DNA from 2 places in the Mesorhizobium sp. P2_D6 genome. Region 2 is predicted to be linked to the other one. Evidence: predicted binding sites of a transcription regulator. Region 2 holds the regulator's gene; the other holds the start of a gene.
What was found. Region 2 encodes PhoB, which activates phosphate uptake and scavenging genes when phosphate is short. Its sites were predicted from a motif close to TGTCATNNANCTGTCAT; they were not measured.
Positions count from the first base shown of each region.

Region 1 (3,384 bases), on a different contig from region 2:
GACGGCCCCATCGTCATCGAGAATGCCGCGTATTCGAGGTTCGACCGCTTTTTTGAGGCGAACGGCCATTTCAACGCGCTGGTCGGCTGCAACACCTGGACGGCGGCGGGTCTGCGCACCGCCGGTCTGCGCACCGGCTGGTGGAACCCGCTACCGGCCTCGCTCCGCCTGTCGATGCGGCTGTATAACTAGGCGAAAACAGCATCCCGGTGGCGTCGAGCTAGCACCTGATGATTTTCTGCGGCTCCCAGCCATAGAGCCAGTCGAGATCGGCCGCGAGCTTGTCGGGCGAGCGCATGGCCAGAAACAGGTTGCGGGCGACAGCCACCGGGCCGGCGGCATGCCAGGCCAACCGGTTGACGGCACCGCGACGTGCGGCTTTGGCGACACGCGGCCGCCGCAGGTTTTCCCAGATCTGAAAACTCCTTGCCGGATCGGCAGGGAAATCGGCAATGACGTCAGCCAGCGTCACGGCATCTTCGATCGCCATGGCCGCGCCTTGCGCTGCAAACGGCGTCATCGCATGCGCGGCGTCGCCAATCAGGGCGATGCCTTGCGAGCTTGTCCACCGCTGCTGGACGACCGTATGGATCGGAAAGGCCGTCCAGGGACCGGCCAGCGCTACAAGCCTGGCGAGGTCCGGCGCTGTGCCGCGCGTGGCGCCGTCGAGAACAGCTGGGTCGGCATGGCCCGACCAGCCTTCGGCAATACGCTCGCCCTTGGTGAAGGCCGCGAGATTGAAGGCGCGGCCGTTGCTGACGGGATAGGCGACCATGTGGAAGCCGGGATGCAGGAAGGTGGTGACACAGTCGTCAGCGGCGATGGCGGTAAAGGCTTCTCCGGCGGCGCTCTCAACCGCGACCGTTGCCCGCCAGGCGAGTTCACCCGAAAAACGGCTTTTGCCGAAGCCTGCGAGTTGCGCCCGGACCGACGACCAGACACCGTCGGCGCCGACCAGGAGCCGGCCGCTTGCTTCGATCGCGCGGCCATCCGCTTCGGCGGTCACGGCAACATCTGACGCATTGACGGCGATGCTGTTGACGCGTGCACCCGTGACAAGCTCAATTCCCGGCCGCTCAGCCACCTGCGCCAGCAGTGCCGCCTGCAGATCGGCGCGGTGGGCGACGAGATAGGGCGCCTGCCAGCGCGCTTCGGCGGCTTGCCCGAGCGGCACCCGCGCCAGTTCGCGCAGCGTCCCGGCATCCTTGAGCACCACCGCTTCCGGCCGCAAGGCCGCCGGCAGCAGGCGCTCAAGCACGCCGAGCTTTCGAAGAATGCGTGTTGCGTTGGGCGAAAGCTGGATGCCGGCGCCGGCGGCTTCGAGGCGCGACGCCTGTTCGAACAGCCTTACCGCATATCCGCGTTCGGCAAAGGCAAGGGCAGCCGTCAACCCGGCGACGCCAGCCCCGGCGATTATGACCTGCCGGGCCTGTGTGTCCTGCATCGGGCTTGCCGCGACAGGATCAGGCGGCCTGGTCGATGTAAATGCAGCCGGCCGGCACCGTTTCAGTCGCCTTCAGCTTCGCCGAATAGCGGTAGAGCGTCGAGCAATAGGGGCAGACCTTTTCATTGTCGTCGCCCATGTCGAGGAAGACATGCGGATGATCGAAGGGCGGGTTGGCGCCGGTGCACATGAATTCCCTGACACCGATGTCGATCGCCGGATGGCCGGCATCGTTCTGGAAATGGGGAATGGAACCGCCTGCCATCGTCGTCTCCTTAACGCAGTCTCGTCTGCATCTGGATCATAACAGCTCTCTTTGCAAGATCGATGAAATGAAACTGTCGCAAAAGGCTGGCAGAGGATAAGTTGAGCCGGTTAAGCGCATGACCGGGAAGTCGAGCGATTCCGCGACGGATCATGCGTCACAAAGACATGGTAGAGCGTCCATGGCCATCTCGGCATTTGCGGCGCTTCAAAAGGAACGGTTGCGGGCAGGAAACCATGAATGAACTGAAGCCGGTGCTGAACGAATTCATCAATATCGAGGCGGCAAGCCCCGAGGGCGGCAATCCCGACCGTTTCGTCAACCGTGAATTCTCCTGGCTGCAGTTCAACCGGCGCGTTCTCGAGGAATCGCAGAACGAACACCACCCGCTACTCGAACGGGTCCGTTTCCTGTCGATCTCGGCCGCCAATCTCGATGAATTCTTCATGGTCCGCGTCGCCGGTCTTGCCGGCCAGGTTCGCGAAGGTATCGCGCTCAAGAGCCCCGACGGGCGCACGCCCGAGCAGCAGCTCGAACAGCTTTTGCGCGAGGTCGAGCGGCTGCAGGAGGACCAGCAGAACAGCCTGTCGGCGCTGATGCTGCTGCTCAACAAGGAAGGTATTGAGAGCATCACCCGCGATGCACTGACCAAGGATGAGAAGGTCTGGCTGGAAGATCATTTCCAGGATCAGGTCTTCCCGGTGCTGACCCCGCTGTCGATCGACCCGGCGCATCCGTTTCCGTTCATTCCCAACCTCGGCTTCTCCATGGCGCTGCAATTGCGCCATCGCAAGAATGGCGAGGAGATGAGTGCGCTTCTGCGCCTGCCGGTGGCGCTGAAGCGCTTCATCCGTCTGCCGGACCGCAAGCAGCATGTTCGCTTCATTCCGCTCGAGGAGGCGGTCGGCCTCTATATCGGCAAGCTGTTCCCCGGCTATGAGGTCAAGGGCTCCGGCACCTTCCGCATCATCCGCGACAGCGATATCGAGGTCGAGGAGGAGTCGGAGGATCTTGTGCGCCTGTTCGAGACGGCGCTGAAGCGCCGCCGCCGCGGTTCGGTCATCCGCATCGAATTCGACAAGTCGATGCCCGGCGAATTGCGCGAGTTCGTTGCCGGCGAGCTTGGCGTCTCTTCGAGCCGCATCAGCGTTCTGACCGGCCCGCTGGCGCTCAGCCAGATTTCGGAGATCGTCTCCGTGCCGCGCGACGACCTCAAATTCAGGCCCTACAATCCGCGCTTTCCCGAGCGAATCCGTGAACATGGCGGCGATTGTTTCGCGGCCATCCGCGAGAAGGACATCGTCGTCCACCACCCCTACGAATCCTTCGACGTGGTGGTGCAGTTCCTGCGCCAGGCGATGGCCGACCCGGAAGTGGTGGCAATCAAGCAGACACTCTATCGCACCTCCAACGACAGCCCGATCGTGCGTGCGCTGGTCGATGCGGCCGAGGCCGGCAAGTCGGTGACCGCTCTGGTCGAGCTCAAGGCGCGCTTCGACGAGGAAGCCAACATCCGCTGGGCGCGCGACCTCGAGCGCGCCGGCGTCCAGGTCGTGTTCGGCTTCCTCGAGTTGAAGACCCATGCGAAAATGTCGCTGGTGGTGCGGCGCGAGGACGGCAAGCTGCGCAACTATGTGCATCTGGGCACCGGCAACTACCATCCGGTCACCGCGCG
Region 1 is NZ_JBFUEG010000021.1:25,815-29,198, reverse strand. It holds gene AC1D1L_RS29110 (TIGR02117 family protein) at 1-192, shown strand, start outside; gene AC1D1L_RS29105 (FAD-dependent monooxygenase) at 221-1,444, opposite strand; gene AC1D1L_RS29100 (zinc-finger domain-containing protein) at 1,464-1,709, opposite strand; gene AC1D1L_RS29095 (RNA degradosome polyphosphate kinase) at 1,946-3,384, shown strand, end outside.
Region 1: the regulator PhoB is predicted to act here: its motif matches at 1,773-1,789, upstream of AC1D1L_RS29095 (RNA degradosome polyphosphate kinase).

Region 2 (3,384 bases):
CTGCCAATATTTGGCTGGTGCCACCAAATGCCTCCACTATCATGAGGCGCGAGGAGGACCGGGAGGAAAAATGTCGGTTGGAATCCGCCACGACGATCTGCGCCGTCGCAACCGTGCGATGGTGATTTCGGCCGTGCGCCGGGCCGGCCAGCCGTCGCGGACCGAGATTGCGGCGACCACCGGCCTCAGCCATTCGACCATATCGGCGATCTCGTCTGATCTGATTCAAGAAGGCATCCTGGCCGAGAGCAAACCCGGCGAGACGGGTGCGCTGAAGCGCGGCCGGCCGCAGGTCGGCCTTGGCCTCAATCCGGAAGCGGCGGCGGTGATGACCGTGGTGCTGTCGCTGAACTTCCTCTCCGTCACCGTCATCGACTATGCCGGCCATGTGGTCGCCGAGGAGCAGCGCCGGCTGGACACGCTGACCATGCCGCGCGACGAGCTGATCGGCGAATGCACGGCAATCGTGCGGCGGCGGCTCGAGGATCCCGATCTTGATGTTCAGAGCATCGCCCGCATTGCCATGGGCATCCAGGGCATCACCGATTCGCAGGCGCGCGCCATGCTGTGGTCGCCTATCACGCCGCTGACCGACATTGCCTTCGCCGACATACTGGAAGCGGAATTCGGCATTCCGGCCACCATGGAAAACGACTGCAACATGATGGCGGTGGCGCTGCAATGGCGCCAGCCTGAGCGCTACCGCGACAATTTCATCGCCATCCTGCTCTCGCATGGCATCGGCATGGGGCTGGTGCTGAAGGGCGAATTGTTCACCGGCACCCATTCCTCGGGCGGCGAGTTCGGCCACATGATCCACCGGCCCGGCGGCGCGCTGTGCCGTTGCGGGCGGCGCGGCTGCGTGGAGGCCTATGCCGGCAACTACGCCATCTGGCGCAGCGCCAAAATGATGAGCGAGGATGCCGAACCGGTCGATGTCGGCGACGCCGACATGCGGGCGCTCGCCGCACGTGCCCGCGAGACCGACGGCCCCGAGCGCGAAGCCTACCGCAAAGCCGGCGAGGCGCTTGGCTTCGGCCTCGGCAGCCTGTTCGCGCTGATCGATCCAGCACCTGTCGCCATGGTCGGAGTCAGCGCCGCCGCGTTCGATCTGATCGAACCGGCATTGCGCGAAGCGATTGCTCAGACTGCCGGCGGCCAGCACTCGAAATCGATCTCCTTCGACACCGAGCCCAACGAACTGCCGCTGATCCGCGAAGGCTGCGCCATGCGCGCGCTCAGCTTCGTCGACCAGGAGATTTTCGCACCGGGGATTCAGGCGAAAGCGGGCAAGCATGTCGCCTGAGGGGCCGGCAACAGCGCGGCGCGCCTAATCTTCCCGGATAGCGTAGCCGGCGCCGCGGATGGTGCGGATGACGTCGGGCATGCGGCCATTGTTGACCGCCTTGCGCAGTCGGCCGACATGCACGTCGACCGTGCGCTCGTCGATATAGATCGTCTCGCCCCAGACATTGTCGAGCAGCTGGCTGCGCGAGAACACGCGGCCGGGATGGCGCATCATGAATTCGAGCAGGCGGAACTCGGTCGGTCCGAGCCTGATTTCGCTCTTCTTGCGGTAGACGCGGTGCGATTCACGGTCGAGCACGATGTCGCCGACCTTGAGCACGCTGGACAGCACTTCCGGCTTGGCGCGGCGCAGCAACGCTTTCACGCGCGCCATGAATTCCGGTGTCGAGAACGGCTTGACCAGATAGTCGTCGGCGCCGGTGGACAGGCCACGCACGCGGTCGCTCTCCTCGCCACGCGCGGTCAGCATGATGATCGGCAGCCGTTCGGTCTCGGGCCGCATGCGCAGCCGGCGGCAGAGCTCGATGCCGGACACCGCCGGCACCATCCAGTCGAGCACCAGAAGGTCGGGCACATTTTCCTGCAGCCGAATTTCGGCCTCGTCGCCGCGCGTCACCACCTCGACCTGGTAGCCTTCGGATTCGAGGTTGTAGCGGAGAAGCACGCCCAGCGGCTCCTCGTCCTCCACGACCATGATGCGTGGCGCGATCATCAGCAGTTCACCCTTGTCAGGCCGAAGTGGCCATCGCCGTCTCGTCCTGCTTCGGGCGATTGGCGGGCAATTGCTGGCCGGTCAGCACATAATACGCATTTTCAGCGATGTTGGTGACATGATCACCGATGCGCTCCAGATTCTTGGCGCAGAACAGGAGATGCGTGCAGGCGGTGATGTTGCGCGGGTCTTCCATCATGTAGGTCAAGAGTTCACGAAACACCGACGTGTATTTGACGTCGACACGTTCGTCCTCATTCCTGAGTTTCGCCAGGGCTGCGGCATCCGCGGCGGCATATTCCTCGACCACCCCTTGCACCTGGATCAGCACCAGCTGCGCCATCGCATCGATGGAATGCGAGAGGTCGCGCGGCGTGACGCTGAGGCCCACAGTGCCAACGCGCTTGGCGATGTTCTTAGCGAGATCGCCGATGCGCTCGAGGTCGCCGGCCATGCGGATCGAGCCGACCACGGCACGCAGATCGTTGGCCATCGGCTGGCGCTTGGCGATGAGCGTGATGGCGCGATCGTCGAGTTCCCGCTGGCGCGCGTCCATGATGGCGTCGTCGGAAACGACACGTTGCGCCAACGCATTGTCGGAATTGAGCAGCGCTTTTGTCGAGCCGCTGACCATCGACCCGGCCAGATCGCCCATGTCGCGGATCAGCTTGCTGATCTGGCCCAACTCTTCATCGAAGGAGGCGACGGTATGTTCACCCATGATCGTGGTCCTCGTGCCTGAAAATTCAACCGCTGGACGGCTCAGCCGAAGCGGCCGGTAATGTAGTCCTGGGTGCGCTTGTCGTCGGGATTGGTGAACATCTTGTCGGTGGCGCCCTCCTCGACCAGGTAGCCGAGGTGGAACATCGCCGTGCGCTGCGACACGCGCGCCGCCTGCTGCATCGAGTGGGTGACGATGACGATCGTGTAATTCTGGCGCAGCTCGTCGATCAGCTCCTCGACGCGTGCGGTGGCAATCGGGTCGAGTGCCGAGCAGGGTTCGTCCATCAGGATTACTTCCGGCGACACCGCAATGGCGCGCGCGATGCACAGGCGCTGCTGCTGGCCGCCGGACAGGCCGGTGCCGGGCTCCTGCAGGCGGTCCTTGACCTCGTTCCAGATCGCCGCCTTCTTCAAGCTCGACTCGACGATCTGGTCCATGTCGGACTTGCGCTTGGCTAGGCCATGGATGCGCGGGCCGTAGGCAACGTTCTCGTAGATCGACTTCGGGAACGGATTGGGCTTCTGGAACACCATGCCGACGCGAGCCCTGAGTTCGACGACGTCGATGTTCTTGTCATAGATGTCATCCTCGTCGAGCGTGATCTTGCCGGTCACCCGCGCCGAATCGATGGTGTCGTTCA
Region 2 is NZ_JBFUEG010000018.1:17,401-20,784, reverse strand. It holds gene AC1D1L_RS27450 (ROK family protein) at 71-1,306, shown strand; gene phoB (phosphate regulon transcriptional regulator PhoB) at 1,331-2,020, opposite strand; gene phoU (phosphate signaling complex protein PhoU) at 2,037-2,741, opposite strand; gene pstB (phosphate ABC transporter ATP-binding protein PstB) at 2,783-3,384, opposite strand, start outside.